Linked DNA regions of Neobacillus sp. PS2-9. The protein of the gene in region 2 interacts with the protein of the main gene of each other region in a pairwise test. Links are inferred from orthologs where the notes say so. Each region holds a gene or a part of one and is shown on either strand. Other genes may lie near its edges.

The links.
Region 1: the proteins of mreD (region 2) and RCG25_RS02080 interact in binary tests that used the Bacillus subtilis proteins (3 or more experiments, as listed by UniProt). The link is inferred for Neobacillus sp. PS2-9 from one-to-one orthologs.

Annotation. Positions count from the first base shown.
Region 1 is NZ_CP133269.1:400,341-415,974, reverse strand. The notes cover bases 7,159-10,036. They hold RCG25_RS02080 (ABC transporter ATP-binding protein), read right to left. Parts: upstream 9,475-10,036; coding sequence 7,843-9,474; downstream 7,159-7,842. Other genes in these bases: RCG25_RS02075 (ABC transporter permease), read right to left, coding at 9,497-10,036; RCG25_RS02085 (right-handed parallel beta-helix repeat-containing protein), read right to left, coding at 7,159-7,759. In the rest of the region: RCG25_RS02135 (YveK family protein), read right to left, coding at 1-351; RCG25_RS02130 (HIT family protein), read right to left, coding at 810-1,088; RCG25_RS02125 (hypothetical protein), read right to left, coding at 1,324-1,515; RCG25_RS02120 (CBO0543 family protein), read right to left, coding at 1,563-2,060; RCG25_RS02115 (CBO0543 family protein), read right to left, coding at 2,057-2,551; RCG25_RS02110 (hypothetical protein), read left to right, coding at 2,606-2,737; RCG25_RS02105 (YwzD family small protein), read right to left, coding at 3,682-3,831; RCG25_RS02100 (hypothetical protein), read left to right, coding at 4,124-4,255; RCG25_RS02095 (polyisoprenyl-teichoic acid--peptidoglycan teichoic acid transferase TagU), read left to right, coding at 4,591-5,520; RCG25_RS02090 (triple tyrosine motif-containing protein), read right to left, coding at 5,854-6,234; more of RCG25_RS02085, read right to left, coding at 6,350-7,158; more of RCG25_RS02075, read right to left, coding at 10,037-10,300; RCG25_RS02070 (hypothetical protein), read left to right, coding at 10,684-12,417; RCG25_RS02065 (Two component regulator three Y domain-containing protein), read left to right, coding at 12,451-13,443; RCG25_RS02060 (hypothetical protein), read right to left, coding at 13,671-13,985; RCG25_RS02055 (glycosyltransferase), read right to left, coding at 14,857-15,634.
Region 2 is NZ_CP133269.1:1,496,869-1,512,583, forward strand. The notes cover bases 6,170-9,128. They hold mreD (rod shape-determining protein MreD), read left to right. Parts: upstream 6,170-7,369; coding sequence 7,370-7,888; downstream 7,889-9,128. Other genes in these bases: RCG25_RS07360 (rod shape-determining protein), read left to right, coding at 6,170-6,431; mreC (rod shape-determining protein MreC), read left to right, coding at 6,492-7,373; minC (septum site-determining protein MinC), read left to right, coding at 8,094-8,774; minD (septum site-determining protein MinD), read left to right, coding at 8,776-9,128. In the rest of the region: type IV pilus biogenesis protein PilM, read left to right, coding at 1-924; RCG25_RS07335 (PilN domain-containing protein), read left to right, coding at 929-1,738; RCG25_RS07340 (hypothetical protein), read left to right, coding at 1,735-2,514; RCG25_RS07345 (SPOR domain-containing protein), read left to right, coding at 2,647-3,720; RCG25_RS07350 (Maf family protein), read left to right, coding at 3,941-4,513; RadC family protein, read left to right, coding at 4,554-5,243; more of RCG25_RS07360, read left to right, coding at 5,409-6,169; more of minD, read left to right, coding at 9,129-9,579; RCG25_RS07385 (peptidoglycan DD-metalloendopeptidase family protein), read left to right, coding at 9,884-10,699; RCG25_RS07390 (M50 family metallopeptidase), read left to right, coding at 10,692-11,558; RCG25_RS07395 (Rne/Rng family ribonuclease), read left to right, coding at 11,795-13,258; rplU (50S ribosomal protein L21), read left to right, coding at 13,425-13,733; RCG25_RS07405 (ribosomal-processing cysteine protease Prp), read left to right, coding at 13,748-14,092; rpmA (50S ribosomal protein L27), read left to right, coding at 14,093-14,386; RCG25_RS07415 (Spo0B C-terminal domain-containing protein), read left to right, coding at 14,595-15,131; GTPase ObgE, read left to right, coding at 15,194-15,715. UniProt on the Bacillus subtilis protein: Involved in formation of the rod shape of the cell. May also contribute to regulation of formation of penicillin-binding proteins.

The DNA.
Region 1 (15,634 bases), 1.1 Mb from region 2 along the record:
AACCTGGGAATCCTTTTCACTACCAACGGTAATCTTTTCCTTTAATTGAGCTGCGGTCATATCTAAATTCAGTTCTTTTGATACAATATCTAAGATCGCGGGGCTTGTTATGATGACGTTATAGGTATTAATTAATTGTAGATTGGTTTGTAATTCACCAGAATTGTACATGCTTTGGTCATTTTTCGCTTGGTTCACGAGAATCTGTGTAGAAGCTTGATAAATCGGGGTTAGCACGTAAAAGCTTATAATTCCACTGACTAATCCTGCAATGATTGTTATTGATACGATTAGGAGCAATCGTTTTTTCAACGTTTCAAGTAACTCTTTTAAACTGATAGTCTCTTCCATTTCGTCCTCCTAAATATCTTGATACAAAACATAGAATATTATATCACAATTTGTAAATTTTTACTGATATTTGTCAGATATATTTCAATATTATTTCACTTACTCTATTAAACACCTATTTGTAAGAAATTTGAAGGGGAATTTACTAGTTGGAGTGATTTTCCACAGTTTTATTTTTAAAATCTAAACCTCATTACGATTGAAAACGCATGCATTTATAATACTTGAAACACGCTGAAAATGATGAGAACAAAAAAATATCCGACTCCTATAGAGCCGGACTCACAATACAAATATAATTAAAAGGGGGTCTAGAAAAGTAAGATATGCATCTCGTTTTCTTATACTTACTATACCCCGATTGTATGAACAAACTATGAATAAACCTTTAAAGATGTTTAAAATATGTTTGTTTAGATTGCACAGGTGCATTTTTGCGAGAGAAGAGATAACCTTATTTACTCGTATGCCTTACTCATTACCATTTGTAGCTGATGGATTAACTTTTCCTTTAATTCTAAATGCGTTCCATCCCAATACTGATACTGGCTATCCCGCCACCTGTCAGGTGAATATTGCCATACAGGATACGGCTTCCGTTCCTCCGGCTCCCAGTCGTAACGCGGAAAAATATGTGCATGAAGGAAGGCATCTGTATTTCCATAGATGGAATAGTTGATTCTCCTTGGCTGACAGGCGGCCTGAATCGCGTCCCCAATTATACTCATATCCAGCAAGTAGTCACTCCTCTGCTGGAATGGCAGGTCGTTTAAGGTGTTCACTTCCTCATACGGTAATAGTACGCAATACCCGGCAGGAACTGTGTATCGCCGATGACGGCGAACCCGCTTTTCATCCGCGCTAGGACCATGGGATTTTCCCCTCTATGGGCCGCGCCGATTCGGTCGTTTTTCCAACTCATGTAACTTCCCCCATTAGAAAGTAGCTGCTTTGAAGGCAACTCCCCGTCTTCTATTGTTCTTTGTTATTCGCTTGGACCGCCTTGATTAAGGCATCCAGCTTGTCGTTTCTCTCTTGATCCAATCTGGTTTTGTCGTTCATGAACCGCAGTGTCCGAACGATGAAATAGATTGTGAATCCAAGAATAATCAAATACAATACAATCGGAAAAAGTGCAAATAGGCCAAACCGTAAGTCTCCCATAGGGCTGCCTCCATCATTATGGATTTATACCATTATTATACAATAACCTAATCTTGGTGTATTGCACTATCATCCATCTCTTTTTCAATCCCCTTGAAAAACCATACACAAAACCACCTTGTTGCGGCAAAGGTGAGGAATAGCGTAATCCATGTCCAGTACCAGGCCCAGTTCAGGTAGTGGATTAAATCGGTATATTTTTCGAGAAAGATTTCCGGTACGGTCAAGACGGTGCAGTAAGCACAGTAGTATAGGAACTGGATGAGCTTGCTCCGCGCGTACGGGTAGAACACATTGAACATCGCACAAACAGCCGGATAGACGTAAAACTCATAGGTAAAGCTTGAGCGATTGACGTCTGCAAATAGCCGTACTGGGTACGTTAGCATTCCATACTCAACGACAATTAAACCAAAGATCCATGTGATTCCTTGTTTGAATAAGAAGGCGGTTACAGCTAGGCGAATTTTCTTTTTTGGGATAAAGAAAAGCATTCCGGTCGTTAGGATCCAAACCGCGAGTAAAATCCACCATTCTAGTCTCATTTGACAGCCTCCCTATCCACATGCAAATGGGCCCTGTCTTTAAAGAACCATTGGTAGATGAGGTTCGTGACGGCAAATATACAAAAGAAATCTATCCAGGTCAGGTACCAGCTATACTGGACGTACTCAATGAGGTTCGTATATTTTTCCAGCATGACGTCCATTAGGGTCAGACCTGAGATCCATAGTGACAAATAGAGGGAGCGAATGATGAGTGATCGCTTTGGCTCAAAAATGATATAAAACCCAGATAGAAGTGGGTAAAAGAAATACTCGGTTGTGACAAGTACATCGGTGGCTTTCGGAAGTTCACGGACCGGGAAGGCCAGAAGGTGATATTTCACATGTAATAGCGAGCTCACCCATACAAAGGCCTGACAGAGAATAAGGGCGAATAGGACTTTTCTGTATCGGTTTTTTGGCGTAAGGAATAGGTATGCTAGTATTCCTATTACCCACATTAGAATGATGACTATGTAATCTCTAGACATTGGATGTGACCTCTCTTAGTTTTCCTGGTTCTATTTTACTGGAATGTTGAAGTAGTGAAGCATCAACACGATAACGATAGCCGAGATTCCGTATGTAAGAAGCGGCCTGGTGAAATGCAGGCGCAGCATGGTGTACATCGCTGTGTAGAAAATGGGTTCCATCCAGAAGTGGTACCCATGCTCTAGAAGGAGTCTGTGCATTTTATAAAAAGGGTATTCGACGGCGATTGAGCCGAGGACCCACCATAGCATGTACCGGACTTTTTTCCCGTTGGATGTTTTAATTGGAAAATGTGTCAGATAGATTAGTGTCACCGCAGGGAGATTGATAAAGGTATATACGAGATCAACGATTGCATGGGATTCTGGTAATAGATCCGGGTTCTGTTTCCAGAGCAGATGGTCTCTGCACAGGAAGTTGTAGAGCAGGTTACAGATAACAATATATAGTAGCGTGTGATGGTATTTCCGCCAATGTCGCCAATCCCCCTTCCAGAACGCCGCTAGGAGAAGGATCGCTGTTAGGATTACATGCATGGGTGGGTTTCCTCCGAAAAAGGCTGTTGTTGTCTGTTGGTTGGTTGGTTGGGCTTTTCCATGTTAATGTTTTGCTGGGTTTTGCGATTCGCCGATAGATTGGGCGGATTCGCTGATAGACCTGGCGGATCGCTTCTTACATTAATGCTTTTAAGTTACCTCTTTTTAGATTCGCTCATATTAATGTGAGATTCGCTCATAACTGGCGAAAATTCGCTCATAAATCGTTTGGGGTGACCCGTAGACTTGATGAGTCCCTGGATTCGCGAATAAAGATGATACATTCGCGAATAAGTTATGCGGATTCGCGAATAAAAGTGGAAAATCCGCGAATAACTATCTACAATTCGCGAATACTCATCATTTTCTGCTCTATCTTGGGCTAGTACATATTAAAAAAGGGTAATTTTAACGACTTCGATGAGCAATCTGTTGGTGTTGAAAGCTATTTCTCCGCTTAACAAGCATTTTATTTCTTAATTGGATAACAAGCATCTTTATTTTTCCCACTAGAGTGAAATTTAACCAACAACTACATAGAAAAAGGCTGCAGAGGTTTCCCTCACACAGCCTTTTAGATCTATTATATATATTTAGCAGACTAAATGTCTTAAATCCGCTTTTAGTTCTTCCATTAGTTTTTCAAGCGTAATCTCGTTCTCGTTTACGCCTTTGTCATAAGCCTTTTTCACAATCTCAGAAAAATCGACGGTGTTCGCGCTATTTCCAGCTTTCCTATCCAACTCTCTATTCTCCCTCCTCTTTTCTTCTAATTTTCAATTCTACAAGAATATCAAAAGAATGTAAATATTTTTCCAACTGATTTTTGTGGAAATTATATGAATTTTGTCGAAGATTTGGGTAATAAGGGGGGGAAATGTCCTTTTTGGGGGACAGTCCCCCGGCGCGGTTGTGCGTTACCATGTCGGGGGACTGTCCCCCGACTGGGTAATGCGTAAAAGATTAATGAGTTGAGCCAGTCCCCAAAGTGCGGGGACTGGCTTTTTTATGTGGGGATGGAGCAAATTTTGGCGAGTGGTCGATATCTATACTCAAGCGGTCGATAAAGTTCAAAAAGCGGTTGATAAATCTCAAAAAGTGGTCGATACCTTTACTCAACCGGTTGATAAAGTTCGAAAACTGGTCGATAAATGGTTTTTCATATAAAAAAGTAATTTATTATTCACTCTAGTAGGGCAGTCTAGCTGGAAGTTAGTCTAGATCTACGAAAAGGACAAAAAAATATCCGGCAATATGCCGGACGCAATACAAATATATTTTTAAGGGGTCAGAAAAAGGTGCTTATGCCTTTTCGCTGCATGTATTTATCATACCCTGCAAATATGAACAAACTATTAATAAATAGTAAAATTTTTAATTTATATTTGAAGAACGAAAGATGCATAAAATACCACAATATTTTTCTATCTATTTTCCTATTTATTTGTTAATCTATTAAGTGTATTTGCGAAATTTGTAAATTTTTTGGAGGTCAATGTCGAATGAGGACAGAAAAAAAGAAGAGTAAAAAATGGTTAAAAGTGACTGGCATAGTACTTTTACTATTATTCATTGGTGTAGGTGTTTATGGCTTTACAGTATATAAATCTTTAAAAACTGCGGTTAATACAATGCATGAACCGATTGAACGTAAACAATCTGAGAAGCGTGAACAACCTGTAGCGTTCACAAATAAAGAACCATTCTCTGTTTTAATGCTGGGTGTTGATGAGCGAAAAGGTGATCGTGGTCGTTCAGACACGATGATTGTTTTAACAGTCAATCCTAATAACAACTCTGTCAAAATGCTTAGCATCCCACGTGATACTCGAACAGAGATTGTCGGCAAAGGAAAAGAAGATAAAATTAACCACGCTTACGCATTTGGCGGCGTAACAATGGCCATGGATACAGTGGAAAACTTCCTAGATATTCCGATCGATTATTACATGAAAGTGAATATGGAAGGCTTTAAAGATATTGTAGATGCAGTTGGTGGAATTACTGTCCAAAACAACCTAGATTTCACTCAAGATAAAATTCACTTTGCCAAAGGAGAATTGAACCTAAAAGGTAAAGAGGCTTTAGCCTATTCAAGAATGAGAAAGAAAGATCCTCGCGGAGACTTCGGTCGTCAAGCAAGGCAACGTCAAGTTATCCAAGCTGTAATCAAAGAGGGCGCGAGCATCTCTACTTTAACTAACTACTCGGATATTTTCACTGCACTTGGGAAAAACGTAAAAACAAATCTTACATTTGACCAAATGGTAGATATCCAAAAGAACTACAAAGACGCTGGAAAATCAATTCAGCAAGTTGAAATTGCAGAAAAAGGCGCTAAAATTGGCGGCATCTATTATGGATTAGTAGCTGCAGATGAAAAACAACGGATTCAAAACGAACTAAAATCACAATTAGAGATTAATCAATAAAAATGAAGCTGATTGGGTCATATGAACCTAATCAGCTTTTTTTATTTAAGCAAATTGTTTAACATGCTTATACAAAGGGAAATCTTAATAGTAACAATATCCGTTTTCGACAAACTCTGTCTAAATAATTTACATATCATGACATATTTTTATTATTACTTTTTTTATAATATATAAAAGGGGGAATAGTATGACGTATCTAAAAATGGTTCTTTTACTTCCAGTAATTTTAATCTGCGTGATCTTAGAAGCCTCCATCTCCATAGACATTTAAACAAACCTACAATCGAAAAGTAAAAGAGGCAAGGATTCAATAGATCCTTGCCTCTCATTTTACATTTTAATATCTTTTGTATACTTTGATACTTTTTTATTCGAGCTATCCTTTATAAACACTTTTACTTTATAAGTTCCTGGTTTCGTTACTTTATATTCAAAGTGAGCATCCTTCTTATATGGGAATCTCTTTAGAATTTTATTGTCCTTATACACATAGTACGCATAGCTTAATTGATTACCTTCCGCTGTTGTTGCAACATAAAAGTTCTTTGAATCAACCTTTTTTATTGTAACAGTATCAATTTTAAGCTTGCTTTCTTTAGCTGTACTAGTTGCCTCTTGTTTCGCTGAATCTGGTTTAGCTGCTTCTTCCTTACCACAGCCTGTTACAAGTAATATGGCAGCTAGTAACAAGGTAAGTAATTTTGTTTTCAATGTCTTTCCTCCTCTGATCATACCTATGTAAAAAGTATACACAAATAACTCTTATTATTAAAGCATCCTAAGTTTCAATGTATGGATCATTTGCAGGACTATTGACCCGAAAATCTTATTTAGATTTACTTACATTCTCTTTCAGTGTAAGGGATTTTAATTGGTCTATATCTCCCTTAATAAAAGGACCGTTTTGACCAGAAGCAACATTACCAAACGCCTCTAAGGAGCCATTATATGTTTTTGGAATTAAGATAAATCCACTTATAGAGCTGTTTTGCACGCTAAGATACTTATTATTTATGACTCTTACCTGGTCTCCATAGGAAACAGCGATAAAATTACTGCTAAAGCCCCTTAAAATATTGTCCTCCACAGTAATCTCTCTTCCACGAACTAAGAACGCATAATTAAAATTTTCAATATAGTTATTCTTAAAAGTAATGTATTCTGCTGTTGAATGTGTACCAAACCCGCTATTTCCGCTGGCTAGTGAGCCTTTCTTGTATCCAATTGCCTTGGAATTTTGAACAATCCCATATCTGGAAGGAATGTTGCCTGAGAAATCAACTCCTCTTCGGACTCTTCGAAATTGACTATCCGTAATGAGTGTTCCTGATCCCCCAAAATCTTGTATTCCGTATCCAGTATCAATATCTTTTGTCGTTCCTAAATCAATGTTCGCATGACTCACTTTCGTTTGATACGTATTATTAAGAAGGATACCTATTCGTTTCGAGTTTGTTACTGAGATACGATCAAGTTGTGCATTACTTGCAAAATTCACCTGTAACATAACCGTATTATATGGTTTTGAATGAAGAAAGGAAATATTATCTAGAGTGAATGAAACATTTGGATATGCTGTTACCGATACAAGCTCGCCATTTCCGACTAGATAGTTTTCAACTATAGGACGTTCTAAATATACTTTATTCCCGTCTAGTTTAATAACTTTATGAAGCTCCCCTTTTGTAAGGTAGCCTCTATCATCCCAATACCAGAGTTTACTAGATTTCAACTCCAATAAATCACCAGGTTGTATTCCCTTTGTACTCGCCAAAACAACAAAGGGCTGATTCTTTGGAATATAACTAGTTACGTATGTATTGACTGTCGATTTGTTATCAAATACTAACGCACTTTTCTTTTCCTTTTGTAAAATAGCCGCTGCATGATTACCATCTGTTTTTATTTTTATCGAGTGGTCAATTACTAATGTTTTATCAATTATGTACCTTGCACTACTCTTTAACATCACAGTATCCCCATTATTGATTGCTTTTTGAAGAGCTGCTGTATCGGGCTTTTTATCAAACCCATTTGCTCCATACTGTTCAGGGGTCTGTGTTATGTTATTCGGCTTTTGCACCGTATGATTTATATGTGCTTTTCTTTTCGGTTCCACATCATTAGTGGTCGGGTTTTTCAAAGCCATATAGATTAACACACAGATAACTAAAGTCGTGAGTAGAAAAATAATGATTTTCTTTCGTTTTTTTTGTTTATATTCTTGTCTTCTCATACTATCCAGCCCCTTCAGACATTTCTTTAGACAACGTTTAGGGATGAATTTTGAAAATACCCATAGGAAGACAAATTTATAAATTACTCTGCAGCTTTAATCGTAACTGTTTTATTCTTTAAATTAAAAATAAATTCATTTGTTGTTGTCATAATATCAATTATTTCATGATCCTTACTAATCAATGTCGCATTTTCTATTAATAGATTCGTGTCCATTTTTTGTGGGTCTATTTCACTTACAATTAATTCATCTGAAAGCTTATTAGAGAGAATTCGATATTTCAATTGGCCGAACTCGATATATTTGTTGTCTGATTCATCTAACGATTCGCCAGTTTTACCTCTGATCTTCTTTTCAATTTTTTCCTGATCACTACCTATGAATGCCAAATAATACTGATAGGACCTCACAAATGACTCTGGAAACCCATCAAGGAAACTTTTGATATTGAAGTCTTTTTGTTTTAAAGGAGAATCAGGAATATATAGACTGTCTAAGCCTACATATCCCTTTTTATTATTCATGGTGATTTCAAAGGCATTGTCAATCTTGTTGGTAACATACACTTCTGTTGCAAAGCTTAAGGTATTAAGCTTCTTTTGCAGTCTATCTGTTTGATAAACAGGTTCTATCTCACTGGTTATATAGCCAACCTGATTGATGCTCTCCGTATGCCTTTTTTCCTTCACCGCTGATTTTTTTATCTCCTTTTCATCTAAAGCCTTACTCTCAACTTTGGGATCTGGTTTAAATAATGATTTCACTTCTTTTGCAACTCCGTCGCCCTTCAACATTAAGAATGTGCAAAAGATAAAAAGTGCAAATAGTAAAGCAAGTTCAAACGAAGTTTTAAACGATTTTTTCTCCTTTTTTGGGGACCGATCACTTCTACTTGCTAACTCACTTTTTGAAATATTATTAGTTTTTTGTTCAGTAATCTTATCTTTTTTGTATTTCCTTTTTTCTTCATCATTTAAACCATTAAAATGGTTAATGAATTTATTATAATTTTGTAATACAGTTTTTGTTTCTCCAAATTCAACCATCTCTCCATAATGGATCCACATGGTTCTATCGCAAAAAGATCGAATTTGAGAAACAGAATGACTGATAAAGAAAATGGTTTTTCCTTCTTTTTTAAATTCGTTCATTTTATTAATACATTTAGTATAAAAAGTTTGGTCACCTACAGATAATGCTTCATCGACTACCATGATATCAGGGTTTGTATGAGCTGAAATCGCAAATCCAAGTCTTGATTTCATCCCACTTGAATAGTTCTTTACCGGTTGATCGATAAAGTCACCTATGTCAGCAAAATCAATGATTGAAGGTGTTATTCTTTTTATCTCATCTTTTTTCAAGCCATGCATTAAGCACTTTAATTCAATATTCTCTAGACCAGTTAAATTATTATTTAACCCGACAGATATGGCAATTAGTGAGGTTTCTCCATTAATTTCGATGTCACCCGATGAAGGAGGGACGACCTGTGCAAGTAAATTAGATAGAGTAGATTTACCTGAACCGTTAATCCCAACAATTCCGATGGTTTCTCCCTCATTCACTGTAAAAGAAACATTTCTAAGCGCAGAAAAACTTTTTCCATTCCTTTTTAACAGAATTAAATCTAATAATTTATCTAATTTCTTTTGCTTTAGTGTGTATTGTTTCGAAACATTATTAAAAATTACTTTTGGCCTTGCATTCATTTTAAGCCTCCGGTGTTATATGTTAAATGTAATCAACAAATTGTTTTCTGAATTTGATATGAATTAACGCTCCTATGAATAGTACAAGGAGGGTAGTTACCCAAAAGTAACTCATATAAACCCAATCCTCAAAAAACCACGTCTGAGTAAAAAAAATGGATCTAAACCCAACGATTATATAATAGAAAGGATTTAAACTTAATAAGTCTTGAGCAAACTTAGGCAATTTGCTTGTATCCCAAAGAATCGGGAGGAAGTATAACATCATTCTCATTAATGATTGTAATACCATCTGAAAATCCCTTATTATTGTTGAAATTGTAGAGAAAAGCAAGGTGACAGAGAATATGAGAACATATAAACAAAACAAATAATAAGGTAACTGTAAGATGTATATACCTGGGTTAACACCATAAAGAACCAATATAATACCTAGAAATAAAAGCATGAATATAAAATTAAATGAATTCCCAACGATTGTGATAGATGGGAGGACACTGACAGGAAACTTCATTTTGGATACTAAACTAACCTTTGTATAGATACTGTTTGAACCTTGGATGACCGTAGAACTAATAAAAAACCATGGAATTAACCCCACTAGCAGCCAAATAAAGAAAGGAACATCTCCTACAGGATGCCCGCCTCTTATTCCCAATCCAAAAACAAACCAATAGATTGAAATTTGTAAAAGAGGACTAATAAACTGCCATGCGGCCCCTAAATAATGTGATTGATATTTACTTATTGTGTTATACGATGCTAACCGATATATTAAATTGAAATTTACAATCTGTTCTTTAAGTACTTCTAACACTGCCTTCATATGGTAACGTCCTTTTCAAAATTAATCTCTAGTTTAAAATTAAACAATTATTTACAACAATCTATTATAACACAATAAAAATTTCACATTACTATTAATTAATTTTACCAATAGGATATAATAAAAAAGGGTATATTATACGGCTGGGGGAATTAAAAATAGATACTTCAAATCCATACTACACATTAAAATATAAACGTGGTTATATTATTTCAGACAAACAAATTGAAAAACCACACCCACATTGGGAGCATGTTTCAATTAACAGTTATCAACTATATTACGACCCACTTAATGACACTAAGTACTATGAACAAGGTGATAAATGGGTTTTTTTATTAGGAACTATTCTAGATATTGATACGTTGACAGATGATAAGGAAATGATAGCCCAGAATTTACTTACGGCTCTTTCGAAATCTGAAGAGGACTTTTTCAATTATATTGATCAGCTTTCTGGCCGTCATTTCATTTTTTATGGGGACTCAGAAAATGCAACCATCTTATCTGATGCAACTGGTATGCGAACGATTTTCTATTCTACTACACAAAACATCATTGGTTCTCACTGTGAATTGGTTCAGGAGTATATAAATTCGCCCCATTCAACTACTGTAAATAAAGAATGGTTAAAAGAATATACGAGTGCCTCATTACCAGGTCACTATACTCCGTATGAAGATATTTACTTCTTAATCCCTAATACTTTACTTACGCTCCCAAGCAAACAAGTGAAACGGTTTTTCCCAAGAGAAGAGTTAACTATTGCTCCGATTGAGGATATTGTGGCTAGTATTAGTGAATCAGTAAAAAATCAACTCCAACTACTTAGCAAAAAACATGATCTTCTTTTTTCATTAACCGCTGGTTTAGATAGTAGGACATCCTTAGCGTTATTAAAGGACTATAAAGATCAGTTCCAATACTTTACGTATTCAAAGACTAGTGAGGTAAAATCCTTAGAAATAGATAAGCATGTTGTTAAGGAACTTTCATATAATTTAGGTTTAAATCACAGATTTCTAACCATTGATACCCCATCTACGGATGATATTGATTCTAAAAATATTCGTGAAGTATTAAGAAAGAATACTTTTTCGTCGCATTCCTTTCATTTAGCAAAAATATATTTAGATACATTTTCGCAAAATTCTTTGCATATCCGCTCTAACCTTTATGAAATTGGTAGAATGTATTATAAGTTAAATTACAAAAATTTGCCGAAGGTGTTCGGAAGTGATAGCATGGCACTTTTGTATTCTAAAAAGGCTGTTAATGATCCTAAGGTTAAACAAGCATTTGATCATTATTATAAGCATGTAGAAATGGATAAAATCTATAATTATGATCCATATGATTTATTATATTGGGAGTTCAGAATGGGTGCTTGGCATGCTTTACTTCTATTAGAGAGTGATATTGCTTTTGATAGCTTCATCCTTTTCAACTCCCGAAAGATATTGAAGCTGCTTTTATCAGTTTCAGCTGAAGATAAAAAGGAACATACCGTATTTAAAAAGATTATTGATACGAACTGGCCTGTTCTAAATTATTGGAAAATAAATTCGACCGAAAATTTATCCGATTTTTATGATGAAAAATTTGATGAATTTGGATTACATTTAGACAATTTCCAGTTTTCTAGTGGCTCACAAACAAATTTAGAACGAACGGTCCCTATGAAAATTATCTCCCAACCAAGAAGAGCCAAATTTCATATCGATTTAAGCGCACCATTAGAAGGAGATTTTATAGAGGCCCGATTACCTGTAGTAACTAAGTTCGAAAAAGGTCAATATTGTTCTATCCAGCTCCGTTCACCATATCAGAACCCATCTAATGCGGGAAGATTAAAGTATCAAATACTCTTGGATGAGAAAGTATTGATGGAAGAAGATATTTCACTTTGGAAAGAGAGTAATCAGATTTTAATCAAATGGATTCCTGAAAATGCAATGAGCCATATTTCAATCAGGACCATTGCAATAAAGAATTGTGAAAGTTGGAATTGGGGGAAAGCCTCAACGCTCTTAATTGAAAGGATATCAGTTGGTAAATTGGATACGACCAATAAGGTAGAAGTAACTGCATCTAGTCCTTTTTCAATAATTAAGTAATTTTCATTTTTTCAACTAAGGAGGCTTTTATATTTGTTTAACAGAGAAAAGGTTTATAAAGGGGAAGTAGACATAAAGTATTTATTCTTTAAGTCACACAAACCAACAACAAATTTAGTAGTTGTATTTTCAGGTATACCTCCAATAGGTACCCCACCAAGATACAACTACATTAAAACTCTTGAAGGTTACAATTGCAATAAATTGTTTATTCTAGATGATTTTGGTTCACGAGCGAGCTATTATCTTTGTGAAAACAGGAATTACGCTATTGAACGGTCAGTCATTTCCTTGATTAATCACATATCAAACGAAAATGGAATCACCGAAATTCTATCATGCGGCTCAAGTAAGGGGGGATTTGCTGCATTGTATTTTGGAATTAAATATGGTTTCAAGCACATTATTGCAGGATCACCCCAATTTCTATTGGGAGAATATTTATTAAGATTTACTAATTCCCAAAACATTGCTAACTTTATGGTTGGGGGAAGCGACGATGAGGATTTCGAATACTTAGATTCTATTTTGACAAATTTGATCAATTCTTCTAATCATAAGCCCAATATTCTCATTCATGTAGGTAAGGGAGAATATCATTATAAAACTCATGTTTTGCCTATGATCGATTTATTACAAAAAAGAAATATTCCCTATAAATTAGACTTAGGTAATTATAATAAGCATAGTGAAGTAGCTTTGTATTTTCCAAAAATAATACAGCAATTTGTTAGTGAGGCTTTTCATTTTCCTATTATTAAACACCTTAATGAAAAACGATTAGATCCTAATAAATACCTATATCAAATTGAGACAAAATCACCAAATGACTTATTTGCATTTTATCTATTTCATAACGAAGAAAGGATTGTCTATAAACCCTATTCGTCCGATAATAAATTTGAAATAGTACTTGAAAAAGAAGGTAAATATTCTGTTACCGCCTTTGCAAAGAGTCCCGAAGGAAGGATCGTTGCGATTAAAGGTAAGCCTGTTACGCTGAAATCTCATGCGCCAATTAAATAGAAAAAAAGGCCTGACTCACTGTTGTATTAGTGCATCAGGCTTTTTAAGCATGGAAATGTACACTTTTTGCTTTTTAAAAGTAAAAAAGAGAAATTATGTAGCCCTCCTTTAGCCCAAAACAGCATTCGATTCATAAAAAAGAGCTGAGAATTCAGTTCACCTTGTCTAACATTAGACTTTTTGTTAGTCGCACTAAAAAAGAGCCCTTAAAAGGACCCTTGATGTAATCAATTATTCCGGAAAAACCATTCTCCTTTATTTTTATGAATATTTTCATATTGGTGCTGAATCCCACCAACTTCCCTTTTCATTATATAAGCAATCAATGGAGATATTTTTTTCATCCTCTCAGGTGTAAGGAAAAATGAACTCTTAATAAAAAAATCTTTTTCTATAGAAGGGTAACGCTTTCCATCCTTCTCAGGAACATATTCTGGAATTAAAGTACTTAAAATACTAAGTACCTCCAAAAAAAGATCAATGTCATTTTCAATGTAATTGCGGGACGCCCCATCTCCATTAAAATTATTCGTTAAACTCATTATTTGGCCTCCTCAAAATGTATTCTCTAATATATACAAATTAAGTCGCCAAAATATGACTCTATAATTATGAGGAATGTTGAAATTCATTAACATAGGTCGAACATTGTATAATAAACATATAACTCCAAGTTAGACACTAGGAATTAATTTCTACAGCTCCATTTCCGACTGTAGCATGCTTAATAAGGAGGCTAATAGAGAAGCTTACCACTTCACATACAACAACCTCTTAATAGCCTTCATCAGTTGCACAGGTTTCCTCACGATCGTTCCTTCTTTGCCGTTTATCCACTCCTTTATTGAGGTGACACTAAAAAAAGGGCCGTTTTTGATTTATTAGTATTTGTAGCAACTCCACATCCTTTTCTACTTAACGAAACTTTGGGATCTTAGCTGGTGGTCGGACTGAAGTCAAAAAAAAAGGCTGTTTACGTAAACATTGTTGTTTTGGAAGAAATGCAGAGTTTTATTCATTTAGAATCAGAGCTACACTACGCAAAATTTGTCTAATTGCATTGCCCCCTTAGAAGAGTAACCAATAAACGGAGTTTTTCCGGTTATTTGCAAAATCGAGCTCATTTAGGAATAGATAAGCGGAGTTTTTCCGGTTATTCAAAGAAAAGTGCCCCATTTTTGCGTTTTAAAATCAAATAAGCGGAATATCTCCGTCTATTTTAGCTAATTTTCATCCAATTTCCCAATTAAGCGGAATTCCTCCGTCTATTTATTAGAACGAACCTTAAAAAGATAGACAAAAGCAACAATGTCTTAGAAACGAGCCTAAAAAAGACAACCCATTATAGGTTGTCTTTTTCATTTGACTGGCAACGTAAAGTTGTTATTTTTTGTATCCTAATTTCCCGCCGGTTTAACCAACAAATTGCGCTTCAACTTTATGATAATCTTTTTGTTTAAGTAGTCGACTAAATTCAACCATTTCTGGAGAAGTAAATGCATCATTAATCTCATACATTCCAAGTATTTCACCTAGAATCCTAATCGATTCAAGAGCATCCTCTTCATTCACCAATTTCAACTTCTTTAAATACCAGTTAGTAAAGTAATATTCAAAGCGTTTTTCAATGTAGTCCTGTAAGAGTCCGTTTTCCTTGAGCATGTTCACTCTGTACTTTTCAAGGATGTAGTACTTCTCGAAGAATCGTTTCGAGATCGTGTTAACCGCTGAGCCGCTCACTGCTGCATAATAGATATGAATAGGCAGGTTGATGGCCTTGGTCTTCTTCGAATGTAGCAAGAGCTCTTGGAAGAATATCGTGTCCTGTCCAACTGCACCTTCCACCATTCGAAGAGACTGATCTCCAATTACTTCTCTTTTACAAATCAGTGCTTGGATGCTCATGGCTTTAAACTGACTTTTTACCATGTACTCTTTAATATTCTTTGAAATGACATCACTGCCATTATACTGAACAGCCGTACGATAATAATCAAAGTTTAGCGGCTTTGTATCCAGCCTTAGCATATTTCCTACGACCATATCGTAATTGCCTTTGGCTAGTTGCTTATAAAGTTCGTTATACCCATCGTTGATCGCCTCGTTATCCGGATCTAGATACGTGATATACGGAGCTGTTGATAGTAAGAACCCTTTGTTTCTTGGACGCGAAGCACTACCACTTCCACCA
Region 2 (15,715 bases):
ATTCGCTATGTGGAACTGAAACAAGCGAATCTCCCAACAGCTCAGAAATGGGGAGAGCGTTTTTTGCCACCAGGAATTATTTGCGACGGTAAAATTGCCGATATGGAATCGTTAGTGAATATTTTGGATGAGTGCATTGATGAATGGAAAATTCAACGACGTCAAATCCGTTTTGTTGTTCCAGACCAACTGGTCATCATCCGCAAGGTTTCCGTGCCTGCTGATATTCAAGAGGATGAAATAAAGGGGTATCTTTATCTAGAGCTTGGTTCTAGTATTCACTTGCCGTTTGAGGAACCAATATTTGATTACTACTTGCTTTCACAAAATGAAAAAACAAAAGATCTTCTTTTATTTGCAGCACCTGAACAATATGTGATGGAATATGCAAACTTATTTTCCAGCTTAAAGCTGACACCTGTAGCTGCGGATATTTCTCCGTTGGCACTTTACCGCTTATATCATCAGCTCGGACATGGAAATGAGAGCGAGAACCTTTTCATGATTCAGTTTGATTTAACGAGTGTTAATTTATGTATTTTTGAAGGAGCTGTTCCTATAGTCATGCGTCCGTTTGCCCTTCCGTTTAACTTAGACCATTGGGAAATACGACATGACAATATGGGAACCATGGACTTTAAATACACAGGTGAAGCGGATGAATTAGTTATCCAGTTTGAAGATATTTTAAAAGAGTTAAGTAAATTGCTAGATTTTTATCGGTATGCACTAAACAAAGAGAAACATGATATATCCAAGTTTCTGTTAGTCGGTGATCATCCGATGATCCAGGCTGTAACTGAAGAAATGAGAGAGAGATTTGAAACTCCTGTAATACGGTTGGCGCATGACCCGGAAATAAAAGGAAGCGTGCCGGCAAATTTATTACTATCACTAGGTCTCGCTTTAAAAGAGGTGAATTAATGCAATGCTAGTTGAAATTAACCTGCTTCCACAGAAGGAACCGAAAAAATTTAGCTTTTTCATACTGATTGCAGGACTACTTGCGTTATTCATTCTCATTGGTGGCTATTATTTTTGGCAAACCCAATCCATTAATGACGAGATAGCATCCCTAGATAAACAAATTACGATGACCAAAAAAATTGCTGATAAAGAACAGCAAAACAGTGATACAGTGGCATCTACTAGTTCTGTGAGTCAATTGAAAAGTGCCATTGAGTGGGCAAGTGACTATCCTCTTCAAACAGTACCAGTCATGCAGCACTTAACATCGTTATTGCCAGAACGTGGCTTTATTCAATCCTTTGCCTATACTGAGGCCGGAACCGTTACGCTTACGGTTCAATTTGATAGCGCTAGAGAGGCAGCCTACTTTTTAGATAGTTTACACGAGTCTAAATGGATTGATGAGGCTAGTCTTAGCTCACTATCAACGGCACAATCTGAATCAGAAACTACTGCTGCTAATGCTACCGCAGCTTCAAATAGCACATCAACTACAACGAATCCGAAAACAAGTGCTAATCAGACAACAACAGCTACAACAACTGTTGAGGGGCAGAACAACACGACAGTTGGGACATCCGACCAAACTGCACAAAGCAACACAGCAACTACAACCAATCAAACGAATGTAACAACAGCCACAACTAGTTCAACAATTAAAAAGTCAACCAACTATCTTCCTCGCTATACAGGACAGTTTGAAATCAAGTTTAACAAGGAAGAGATCAAGAAAAGCAAGAAGGATGGGGAAGGAGTGAAGGGCTCATGAGGCTTTATCTCTCTAAAAAACACAAGTTGATTGTAGCCGTCGGTGTTCTTTTGCTTGTGTTACTCATCGTCTATGCTCAATTCTTTTCGTTAACACCTTTGAAGTCTGACTTAGGCATTAAGCAGCAGGAATTAAAGTCAGAGCAAAAGCTGTTGGATATTGTCAGTCAAAAAAAGGCGGCTTCCGCCAAAACGACAACGGTTGACACTAAGGAGCTTCAGAAAAAGCTTCCTGTTGGTCCACTTCAGGAACAGTTTATTTTGGACCTAGAAAAAGCTGAAAATGTTTCAAATAGTCAAATCCTGTCTATGGGGTTTGCGAAGGATGCAGATGTTGCGCTTACAAGTGACCAAGCAGCTGCCGATTCAAATGCTGCCCAAGCTACAACGACAAACACTGTACAAACAACAGCGGCAGACCCAAATGCTGCTCAAACTCAACAGCCGGTTACCCCTGTACCCGCAGGATTAAAAAAAATGACTGTCCAGTTGAGTGTGGAATCACCGAAATATGAGGATTTAGAAAAATTTATCAAAACGTTGGAATCCTTACAACGATTAGTGGTAGTTGAGGCTATTACCTATTCAGGTGGCCAAGAAATCACCAGTCTGGGTCAGGATGACGCACCTATTAGCTACAGCCTAACAGTTTCAGCTTTTTATATGCCAACTCTAGCTGATTTAGCTGCAGAACAGCCAACGATCGATGCACCGGCACCAGCGGGTAAGGATAACCCATTAAGTCAGTTTCCTTCAACCGCACAAACACAGCCGTAATTAACAACACTGCGAACTTACAAATAATTTGACGAAAGTCTACGATAACAAGACGACAAAAGTCTTGTTATTTTTTTTTGCCTGTATGTTAGGATGAATCCAATGAGCTAGCGGAAGAGAGGAGTACGAATAGTGGACAAGCCTAACAAAGGCAATACAATTAAGATTAAATTAAATGGAGAAAATACAAAGTTTGAGGAAGAAGCTTCAAAAATGGAGCCAGAAGTCAGCTCAAACACAGCGACGAAAGTGATCAAAATTAACCCAGCCCCAACAGAATCGGACAGCTATTTAGAGACAGCTGCTTCACAGGAGTCGGTCGATGAGAGCTTTGACTGGATTATTCCTGAATCCTCTGACACTGATCTTATGGAATATAAAATTGCCACTACCACTAATACGAAGAAAAAGGGTCCTAAAATGAACACATCGATATCATCAAACAGCATGAAGAAGAATGGTAGGCCGCTAGGCTCTATCTTTGTTTCAGCGACCTTTGCCATCCTCATCGGTCTTACGATTGGCATTTTTATGCTGAAGATGGTGACAGAACCAAGTAAGAAGGTGGCAACTGAACCCGCTGTGGTGGAAGAAACAGGTGGAACGGAAACGACAACAACAACTACAGGGAAAACAACTACGGCTGCGATTGAGCAAATAACGGCTTATGTCATCCAAGGTGGAGTTTTCTCGTCCAAAGATGGTGCAAAGGCAACAGCAGATCAGATTACAGAAAAGGGTATACCCTCGAAATTAGTAGAAATGAGCGGAAAGCAATACTTATTTCTTGGTGTAGCGGATACTATTGATATGGCTAAAACCCTCGGAAACCAATACAAAGAAAATGGGATTTCAGAGGTATTTGCCAAGCCATTATTAGTAGATGAAAAGAAGGTAGCTGACGTATCTGAAAAGGAAAAGGCCTTTTTAGAAGGGGCACCTACCATTTATCAGGCGTTGTCTATTGTAACTTCGAGCGCTATGGTTACGAAGTCGATCCCAGAGGAATCCGCCAAGACATTAACAGCTCTAAGCGAGCAGTTAAAGGTAAGTGGATTAAAAAATGAGAATGTAAAAAAACTACATGCAGAATTAGCTGGTGCAGACGTTAAAATTAAGGACTTTCAAAAATCAAAAGACGAGAAAAGCTTAAGTGCAGCCCAACAGCACTTATTAAATTTTTTATCCGTCTACTATTCCATGTAATCGACAAAAAAACATATTTTCCGGGAAATGAATAATAACATAAAGCCTGTCCAAATAGGGCAGGCTTTTCGTCGTCCTAATAAGTGATAGAATTCAAATTCAAATGCATAATTTGACAGATTTCTTCAAAATTTAGTTATATAAAAATTGTTTGCTTCTACAATTTCTGATAGGATTGAATTGTATCTCCCTAATGAAGCAAAAAAGGTAAGGTGATTGAATGCAGAACCTCATTTTAGCCTCTTCTTCTCCACGGCGAAAAGAACTTCTAGAAAATCTCCGCTTAACATTCGCAGTCTCAAGCAGTGAAGTAGACGAAAGCTTTGACCCCACACTCTCCCCTGAGGAGGTAGTAATGGAGTTAGCCGAACGAAAGGCACAAGCTGTGTTTAAGGACAATCAAGAAGCCTTTGTTATCGGTTCGGACACGATTGTTTTTGCGAATAATCAAATTTTAGGAAAGCCAGCTGATGAAGCAGAAGCCGTTCGTATGTTGAAAACTCTTTCAGGGTGTCAGCATGAAGTGTTTACAGGTGTTTCAATAGTGTCTCCAACGAGCAAGACCCGTTTCTATGAAAAAACAGAAGTATGGTTTTGGGAGTTAACGGAGGACGAAATCCGTTCATATGTGCAAAGTGGTGAACCGCTTGATAAAGCAGGTGCCTATGGAATTCAACAGCTCGGAAGTATGCTTGTCAAAAAAATAAATGGAGATTATTTTGCGGTTGTCGGTCTGCCAGTAGCAAGGACGATCAGAGAATTAAGAAAGGCAGGCTACCAGTTACCGTATTAACTTTTTTGTGCCTTAACTCCCGAATATAGGGAGGAAAAAAATGTCAACTGATACATTGATGATTCGCGATTTTCCACAAGACGAAAGGCCAAGGGAACGATTTATTCAACATGGACCACAAAGTTTATCTAATCATGAACTAATTGCAATTCTATTGCGGACAGGAACAAAGGATGAATCTGTCCTGCAATTATCGAATCGTCTGCTGAACCATTTTGAAGGCTTACGGCTATTAAAAGGCGCTACGTTAGAAGAAATAACCGAAATTAAAGGAATAGGCTTAGCAAAGGCCATTCAAATTTTAGCAGCGGTAGAAATTGGCAGGCGGATTTCCAACCTATCCTTTAATGACCGCTATGTGATCCGCTCCCCAGAGGATGGAGCCAAGTATGTCATGAATGATATGCGCTTTTTATCGCAGGAACATTTTGTTTGTTTATATTTAAATACAAAAAATCAGGTCATTCATAAACAAACGGTTTTTATCGGCAGCTTAAATGCCTCGATTGTTCATCCACGCGAGGTCTTTCGAGAGGCCTTAAAGCGCTCCGCTGCGAGCATTATTGCTCTGCATAATCATCCGAGCGGAGACCCCACTCCAAGCCGCGAGGATATTGAAGTAACAAAGAGATTGGTCGAATGCGGAAAAATTATTGGCATTGACCTTCTTGACCATCTAATCATCGGTGAAAATAAGTTTGTGAGTTTAAAGGAAAAAGGGTATTTATAACACTATTGTTTTATTTGACGATACGATATAATATTAGTTATGATTTTTTAGGACTGCCCTGTGAAAGGGCCAATAAATTATTAGGAAATAGACATGATAAGTAAGGCGATTACCTGCCTATTGCTATTTTGCATTTTGTAAGTGTAGAAAGGGAGATACAACACTATGTTTGGAATTAGATCAAGAGACCTTGGAATTGACCTGGGTACAGCGAATACCCTCGTATATGTAAAAGGAAAAGGAATTGTTTTGCGTGAGCCATCAGTAGTTGCCATGCAGACAGATACAAAAAATATCGTCGCAGTTGGTAATGACGCTAAAAATATGATCGGACGGACACCTGGGAATGTGGTTGCTCTAAGACCGATGAAGGACGGGGTCATTGCCGATTTTGAAACAACGGCATCAATGATGAAGCACCATATTCGTCAGGCCCAAAAAAGTAATAATCCTTTTTCTGGAAAGCCATATGTTATGGTTTGTGTGCCTTCAGGTATAACTGCGGTTGAGGAGCGGGCTGTGATTGACGCGACAAGACAAGCTGGTGCGAAGGATGCTTACACAATTGAAGAACCATTCGCAGCTGCGATTGGTGCGAACCTACCTGTTTGGGAGCCAACTGGTAGTATGGTCGTTGATATTGGTGGAGGTACCACTGAAGTTGCGATTATTTCTTTAGGCGGAATCGTGACTAGCCAATCGATTCGCGTTGCTGGAGACGAAATGGATGATAGCATTATTTCGTATATCCGCAAGAATTATAATTTAATGATTGGGGAGCGTACAGCGGAAGCTATCAAAATGGAAATTGGTTCAGCGGGTATACCGGAAGGAATCGACAACATGGAAATTCGCGGACGTGATTTATTAACAGGTCTGCCGAAAACCATTGAAATTACAGCAAAAGAGATTGCCACCGCATTAAATGACACGGTCTACGCGATTGTAGAGGCTGTAAAAAATACATTAGAAAAAACACCACCTGAACTTGCAGCGGATATTATGGACCGCGGTATTGTATTAACGGGTGGAGGTGCGCTACTGCGTAATTTGGACAGGGTTATTAGTGAAGAGACAAAAATGCCGGTCCTAATTGCTGAAAATCCACTCGATTGCGTTGCGATTGGGACTGGAAAAGCGTTAGATCATATTCATTTATTTAAAAACAAAGCGAAAGACTCAAGATAAAAAGAGGAAGCTTCTTTTAAGCGACGCAATTTTATCTAGAAAAAATAGAGGTGTATAATCATGCCACAGTTCTTCTTGAATAAACGACTGATTATTTTGCTTGTCAGCATTATTGTTCTCGTGGCATTGATTGGGTTTTCTTTAAGGGAGAGAGAGAAGCTTACCTGGCCGGAACAATTTATTAAAGATACAGCCGGCTGGGTTCAATCCCTGGTTTCAAAGCCTACCAACTATGTTGCCGGCTTTTTTGAAAATCTCCAGGACTTAACCAATACATATGAAGAGAATAAAGAATTAAAATCACGGATTGAAAATCTTGTCAGCCTTGAAGCAGAAGTTCAAGAACTGAAAAAAGACAACAAAGAATTGCGTGACATTCTCGGTGAAAAAGAGACCCTGAGAGATTTGAAACCACTTCCAGCTACAGTTATTGGTAGAAATCCTGATCGTTGGCATGAAATGATTATTATCGACAAAGGTAATCTACAAGGAGTTAAGAAAAATATGGCTGTTGTTACGGCCAGCGGATTGATTGGAAAGGTTAAGAGTGTAACTCAATTCAGTTCAACCGTACAGCTGTTAAGTGCAATGGACCCTAAGAATCGGATTTCCGCTATTGTTCAAGGAACTACCGATGTGTACGGACTTGTTGAAGGCTATGACAAAGAGAAAAAACTACTTATGGTGAAGGCGATTCCTTCTAGTGCGAAAATTGAAAAAGGCCAGACTGTAATTACTTCTGGTTTAGGTGGGATTTTCCCTAAAGGATTAATGATAGGGAAAGTAGTAGAGGTAAAGCCTGACCAGTATGGACTAAACCAAACTGCACTAGTCAAACCAGGTGCCGATTTTTATGACATCAAGTCAGTGATGGTAACGAAGAGACTTATGGCCGAGCCAAATCAAAATGATTTAACCGGTGGGAAGGAGGAAGGATCGTGAAAAAATTCCTTCTTCCTCTTTTGTTTCTATTTTTATTGATTTTTGAAAGTATCTTTGTTCAATACTTACCAGATGGCATTTTGGGTAAGGATCGAATCCTTGTACCGCACTTTCTTTTTGTCGCACTGTTGTTTTTAACGATTTTTGTGGGTAAAAAGAAAGGTGTCATTTATGCCGCTATTTTCGGGCTGTTGTTTGATGTGGTTTACGTAGAAATTATTGGGATTTATTTATTTCTCTATCCATTTATTTCGTATCTTGTTTCTAAAATCATGCACATCATGCAGGCGAATTTTATCATTGCTTTCCTCGTTTCCCTTTTTGCTGTTGCATTATTAGAAGTGGGTGTTTATGAAATGGATTATTTAATCCATGTCACAAGCCTTGATTTTATGAGTTTTCTTACTTTGCGTTTTTATCCAACCCTTTTATTAAATGCGGCTTTTATTATCCTAGCAGGCTTTCCTTTAAAGAGATTATTTGAAAATCATTTGGAATCTTTACGAGATGAATAATGAGTTTCTGCTTACTGTTTTTAAGTTCCTTGCTACTTAAGTTTTCATTTGAAAAAAGAGGAGAATGGACGCATCATGTCGAATTATTATCAAATAGTCTGTACTTTCGATTCAGAACTAGCGTAAGGACGTGCAAAATTCCTTGAAATTTACGGGAATTGCACGTTTCTAGACGGCTTTCTTAATTATGAGGTGAAAATTCTCCATGAAAAAACGGCAAAATGTTACAATAAAAGGAACGAAGGAAGGTCTTGTCCTTCATCTTGATGATAAGTGTTCTTACGACGACCTAAAAAAAGAACTGGATCAGAAGCTTTCGGCGAATTTAAGAACACAAGATGACCGCCACTTAATTTCTGTTAAAGTTGAAATTGGGAATCGGTATATTACGGAAGAACAACGAGAAGAACTAAAGCACTTAATTCGTCAGAAAAAGAATTTAGTTGTGGATGATATTATTTCAAATGTCATCACAAAAGTGGAAGCAGAACGTTTAAAGGCAGAAGCGGGGATTATGACTGTATCTAGAATCATTCGTTCGGGCCAAGTTCTTGAAACTTCAGGCGATCTGCTGTTGATTGGTGATGTGAATCCTGGTGGGACCGTCGTTGCAGGCGGTAATATCTTCATTATGGGGACCTTAAAGGGTGTGGCTCATGCAGGTTGTTTCGGAAATGAACAAGCCGTGATTGCGGCATCAAGCATGAAACCATCGCAGCTTAGAATTAGCGATTGCATCAATCGTTCGCCTGATTCTGTAAAAACTAGCGAAAATCGCGAAATGGAATGTGCTTATATAGATGATAACCGACAAATTATCGTTGATAGATTACAAGCTTTAATTCATTTAAGGCCAGATTTAACTAGATTAGAAGGGGGACATTAAAGTGGGAGAAGCAATAGTAATTACTTCTGGTAAGGGCGGCGTTGGTAAAACAACGACATCCGCAAATATTGGGACGTCTTTGGCCCTTCAAGGAAAAAAAGTATGCTTAGTGGATACAGACATCGGTCTTCGAAACTTAGATGTCGTAATGGGGCTTGAAAACAGAATCATTTATGATCTAGTCGATGTAGTAGAAAAAAGATGTAAGATTCATCAGGCGTTAGTAAAGGACAAGCGATTTGATGGATTATTATATCTACTTCCAGCTGCGCAAACTGTTGATAAATCGGCGGTTAAACCAGAACAGATGAAAGAGCTTATTACAGAATTAAAGCAGGACTATGATTATATAATTATTGATTGCCCTGCTGGTATCGAACAAGGATTCCAGAATGCAGTGGCAGGAGCAGATAAAGCGATTGTTGTCACAACTCCGGAAGTATCTGCGGTACGTGACGCGGACCGTATTATTGGTCTCTTAGAAAAACAAAGAAACATGGAGCCTCCAAAATTAGTGGTCAACCGTATTCGTAATCATATGATGAAGAGCGGGGACATGCTGGAAATTGATGAAATTACCCAGCATTTATCTATAGAGTTAATTGGGATTGTTGCGGATGATGAAGAGGTAATTAAAGCATCAAATCACGGTGAACCGATTGCCCTGAATCCAAACAGCAAAGCATCGATTGCCTATCGAAATATTGCTAGAAGAATTCTAGGCGAATCGATTCCACTGCAACCACTAGATGAAGTAAACAAAGGCGTCTTCACCAAACTTAAGAAGTTCTTCGGAGTTAGATAAATACAAGCCTGTTCACGATCTATCGTGACAGGCTTTTTTTTTAAGGCTCTGTTAAACATGCCTGTTGATTTCCGCTCCAGGCACTTCGCTTTCCGTGGGTGTTTCGGCGAGCCTCCTCGGCGCTAGCGCCTGCGGGGTCTCCCCTGAACCATACTCCCACAGGAGTCTTCGTGCCTTCCGCTCCAATCAACAGGGTGTAAAACTCAACACTGTTCTTTAACACAGCCTAAAAATTAAATTCAGTCATACTCTCAAAAATTCTCACATAGACTTGTACAAAAAAGTGGGAAAAGGGTTGATGGGAATGGCGCGGTCTACACCGGAGGAAATACGGCGACGAATCGCTAAACGAAAAAAAGAAATGGGTTCAACAACAGCAACAAAAGGTCCAGAACGTCCAGAACGTCCAGAACGTCAAATCGCTTGGCCTGGGGATGATGATGACAAATATGGATTTAACTATACGGGTAGCTCCAAAAGTAGCAACGGTGACGACGGACATCCGTTATTTAAAAAAGAAGTGTTCTTCTTCAAAATATTGGCTTCCATCCTCCTTTTTCTCGTGGTAGCCATTCTGTTTCGCAACCAGACAGCGACCTTTGATCCAGTAAGGGATTATGTGACCAGTGCAATGGACAAGGATTTTAAATTTGCCACTGTTTCAAATTGGTACGAAGATAAGTTTGGCAAACCCTTAGCACTTCTGCCTTTCTCAGAGGGAGATAAAACAGACAAAAAAGAAGAAGTGGTCCAAACAGAGTTTTCTGTCCCAGCCATGGGTAAGATCCTCGAAAATTTTGAAAAAAATGGGCAAGGCATCATGATTGAAACCGGTAAAGGAGCGCCAGTCCAATCCATTAACGGTGGTGTAGTCACCTTTGCAGGAGTAAAAGAGGGAATTGGAAAAACCGTCATCATCCAGCATTCAGATGAAACGGAAACATGGTATGGAAACTTAGACGAAATAAAAGTAAACCTATACGAATATATCGACAAGAGAACCGTCGTTGGAACTGTATCCACTTCAACGGGTGAAGATAAAACAAAAGGGAAATATTACTTTGCCATAAAAAAAGGCGATGAATTTATCGACCCTATTCAGGTGATCCGTTTTGAATAGAGCCATTTCATTACTCAGACAAGTTCATATCCACCCCTTGCTGTGGATTATCATTGCTATATCTATCGCTACCGCACATTTCCTTGAAGTTTGCTTGCTGCTGGGGATCATTTTTATACATGAAATGGGGCATGCAGCGGCAGCTTCTTTTTTTTCATGGAGAATCAAAAAAATCTCCCTTCTTCCCTTTGGCGGGGTTGCAGAGATGGATGAACACGGCAATCGCCCATTAAAGGAAGAATTAATTGTGGTGGTAGCTGGACCGCTTCAGCATCTTTGGATGATGGGAGCAGCTTACCTCTTACTATCGTTCTCGTTGATTTCTGAAGACCTATTTCAGCTCTTTATCAACTACAACTTAATGATTTTTATATTTAATCTTTTTCCAGTTTGGCCGCTTGATGGGGGGAAGCTGATATTTTTACTGCTCTCATTAAAACACTCCTTTCCGAGTGCCCACAGGCTGACACTTATCCTTTCCTTTTTAAGTTTGGGTCTTTTTTCATTCCTAATCCTATTCATTGCGCCATCGCATATCAACGTATGGGTTATTATCGCCTTCTTAGCTTTTTCCCTTTACCATGAATGGAAGCAGCGGCGCTTTATTTTTATGAGATTTTTATTAGAACGCTATTATGGAAAAAAATCGAATCCAAGTGCCTTAAAGCCTATACAGGCGAATGAGCATGATTTATTGATCCACGTTTTAGAAAAATTTCAACGAGGCTGCAAACATCCAATTATAGTGGAAGCAGCGGGGAAAGAAAAAGGAATCCTAGATGAAAATGAACTTTTACATGCGTACTTTACAGATAAACGATTAACAGATAAAATCAGCGACCTTCTATTTTTATATTGATTATGGTTATAATGAAGTCATCTATGAAAAAGGCTGTGTTAAAGAACATTGTTGATTATGATACCCTGTTGATTGGAGCGGAAGACACGAAGACTCCTGTGGGAGTACGGGTCAGGGGAGACCCCGCAGGCGCAAGCGCCGAGGAGACTCGCCGAAACGCCCACGAACCGCTCGCGTCTGGAGCGGAAATCAGCAGGCAATTTTAGCAGAGCTATGAAAAAAGTGAGGAAGCTGGATTGGAAACACTACTTGTCAACTACACAACGCGGGAAAAAAGGTTGGCGTATCTCAGAAATAACCGTGTTGAAAATATCCTTTTTGACCGACCAGGCAATCAATCACTGGTCGGTAATATTTATTTTGGGACCGTTACGAAGGTACTTCCGGGCATGAATGCAGTGTTCATCGATATTGGTGAGGAAAAAAATGCCTACTTGCATCGCGATCAGCTGCCTTCGTATGTACAGTCAACTGAAAAACAACAGAACGTTACCTCATTTGTTCACCAGGGAGAGAAAATGCTCGTTCAGGTGGATAAGGATGCAACAGGAACAAAAGGTCCTAAAGTGACGGGGATTATTGAAATTCATGGAAACCATTTGATTTATATGCCTACAGGACGCTATGTGGCAGTTAGTAAAAAAATTGCAGATGAAAAGCAAAATATTACCCTCCGAAAAATAGGCAGCAGCCTGAAAACGGAGGAAGAGGGGATCATTTTTCGGACGTCCAGCATGACCTGTACAAAGGCGGAGATTGAAGAGGAATTGATGGTACTACGTCAACAACACCAGGAATTGCTCCAGCAAACATCACACTTTAAGAAGCCAAGGCTCCTATCCCAAAAAGATACCTTTATGGAAATGGTCCTAGACCGTGTAGCTGCCATGGAGACGGGTGAAATAATAGTAGACGATTTGAACGTTAAGAAGACGCTTGAACAGAACAACCCGCACCTTAAAATTACTTTTTACAATGGAAAAGAAAATATTTTCTCCGTTAATAAGATAGAGCACGAAATTGACAAAGCACTCAAACGGATTGTCTGGCTGGATCATGGTTCCTATCTTATTTTTGACGAAGCCGAAGCTCTAACCATTATTGATGTAAATACGGGGAAGTTCTCTGGAAAAACGGATTATCAAGATACGGTGTTAAAAACGAATCAGCTCGCCGCTAAAGAAATTGTCAGACAGTTGCGACTTCGTGATATCGGTGGAATTGTTCTAATCGATTTTATTGATATGAAGCGTGAAAAGGACAAACAATCCATTCTCTCCCTAATGGAATCAGAGCTGTCAAGGGATGAAAAAAGAACAAAGATGATCGGATTTACTCCACTTGGCATTCTTCAAATCACCAGGAAGAAGACGAAGGTAAGCATTTCTGAGGCGTTACAAGTGAAATGTCCGGTTTGTGAAGGGACGGGGCGGCTCCTAAGTGCTGAAACGGTGGCTTTCCGATTAGAAAGAGAGCTATTAGAGCACCGTCATGCTGATTTTGAAGCCATTCTAGTTGAGGCAACAGAAGAGGTGAAGGACGCACTCTTAGGCGAAAATGAGGCGCATAGAGAAGTGTTAGAAGACCTGTTAAAGGTTACATTATATTTTTCTATACAGCCCTCTGAACGGCATTATTATCAATTAAAGCAGTTCGGTACGATTCAGGAGATTTCTCAACGAGTAATGGATTATTCGTAAGGAAACTAAATAATAGGTTGACACTTTCGATTAAATTATGTATGATTTTAATGTTATGTTTGTAGCGCACCCGTGCTACAACCGCACAGAACAGGTAATAAGATTTCTGCAGATTTGCAGGAGCGCCTGTAATTGGCGAGTCTGAGTTTATAAGGAGGTGCAGTTCATGTACGCAATTATCGAAACTGGCGGTAAGCAATTGAAAGTCGAAGAAGGCCAAGCTATCTACATCGAGAAATTAGATGTTGAAGCTGGTGAGACTGTTACTTTTGACAAAGTTCTTTTCGTTGGCGGTGAAACTGTAAAAGTTGGAAGTCCTGTTGTTGCAGGCGCTACTGTTACAGCTAAAGTTGAAAAACAAGGCCGTGCGAAGAAAATCATTGTTTTCAAGTACAAAGCGAAGAAAAACAATCGTAAGAAGCAAGGTCATCGTCAACCTTACACTAAAGTAATCATCGAAAAAATCAACGCGTAAGGTGTTGAAAAAAGATGATAGGTATTACTATTTATCGTACTGAATCCGGAAAAATTCAATCATTCGAACTAAGCGGTCATGCCTTGTTCGCGGATCGTGGAAAAGATATCGTCTGTGCAGGCGTATCAGCCGTGTCCGTTGGTGCTATCAATGCGGTGCACGAGCTTACCGGCGTTACTCCAGACCTTGAACATCGGGCAGATGGTTTTCTCCGTTGCGTTATCCCGGAAGAACTTCCGGAAGCCGTTTATGAGAAAATCCAGATTCTTCTCGAAGGAATGGCTGTCTCATTACGATCGATTGAAGAAACATACGGAGAGCACATAAAAATTACCTTCAAAAAGCAGGAGGTGGAATAAATGTTATTAAAATTAGATCTTCAGTTGTTTGCATCTAAAAAGGGTGTAGGTTCTACAAAGAACGGACGTGACTCTCATGCAAAGCGCCTTGGTGCTAAGCGTGCAGACGGACAATTTGTATCTGGTGGTTCAATCCTTTACCGTCAACGCGGTACAAAGATTTACCCAGGTGAAAACGTTGGCCGTGGAGGCGACGATACACTTTTTGCAAAAGTTGACGGCGTTGTGAAATTTGAACGTTTCGGTCGTGATCGCAAAAAAGTGAGCGTTTATCCAGTAGCTCAAGAAGCTTAAGGATTACTTTGAAAACTCTAACCTGTTTGGTTAGAGTTTTCTTTTTGCTGCGAAAGTACACCTTCCATCAAAACTCTTCAAGGAAACTACTTCGTCAAGCTCATTTTTTACCACAAACCAAATCATTCAGATAAAAATGCTTACTCTTGGAAATTTTTTTGATATACTAACAGCAAACAATGTTCCGCATTTATGTAGGAGTGTGAGTATGGAGAGAGAATGGGATATCGTTGAAGTGTTGCGGCACTCACGACACGATTGGTTAAATAAACTGCAATTAATAAAGGGAAACTTGGATTTAAATCGAATGGACCGGGCAAAAGCAGTAATTGATGAAATTGTGATTGAGGCTCAGCATGAGACAAAGCTTTCAAATTTACATATGCCTTTGTTTGCTTCCTTACTATTAAAATCCAATTGGGTGAACCCTTCATTTAAACTGGAATATGAGGTCTTTCAAGACACTGAGTCAACAAAAATTGATGACCTAATGATTACAAGTTGGACAAATTCCTTTTTTTCATGTTTAAATAAGGCAATTGAAGCATTCCAGGAAAATCATTTATCAATAACAATTGAACCGCAATCAGAAGGAGTTCGTTTCTTTTTTGATTTTAGCGGGATAATACTAAAAAGGGAACTGATTGAAGAATGCCTTTCTGACCAGAAGAAGCCATTAGAGCTAGAGGTGAAGGAATTCACTGAAAACGAACTCTCTGTAGAAATATTTATGCCTGCTTTATAAGGGCTTGAAGGCGTTTTCGTAAGACATCAGTTTATTTAAAAGTGCAAGTCGGGAGGAATAAGATGTTTGTCGATCAAACGAAGATATATGTAAAAGGTGGAGACGGTGGCAACGGGATTGTCGCTTATCGCCGTGAAAAATATGTACCAAAAGGCGGTCCAGCTGGCGGTGATGGCGGTAAAGGGGCAGATGTGATCTTTGAAGTAAATGAAGGACTCCGTACCTTAATGGATTTCCGCTACCAACGTCATTTCAAGGCGCCACGTGGTGAACATGGAATGTCAAAAAATCAGCACGGTAGAAATGCGAAGGATATGCTTGTTAAAGTTCCACCGGGTACGGTAATCATTGACGCTGAGACAAAAGAAGTACTAGCCGATCTTGTTGAACATGGTCAGCGTGCAATTATTGCTAAAGGTGGTCGCGGAGGTAGAGGTAATTCTCGATTCGCTACTCCGGCAAATCCGGCTCCAGAGATCGCTGAAAATGGTGAACCTGGACAAGAGCGCGAAGTAATATTAGAACTTAAGCTTCTTGCTGATGTTGGTCTTGTAGGCTATCCAAGTGTAGGGAAATCAACCTTA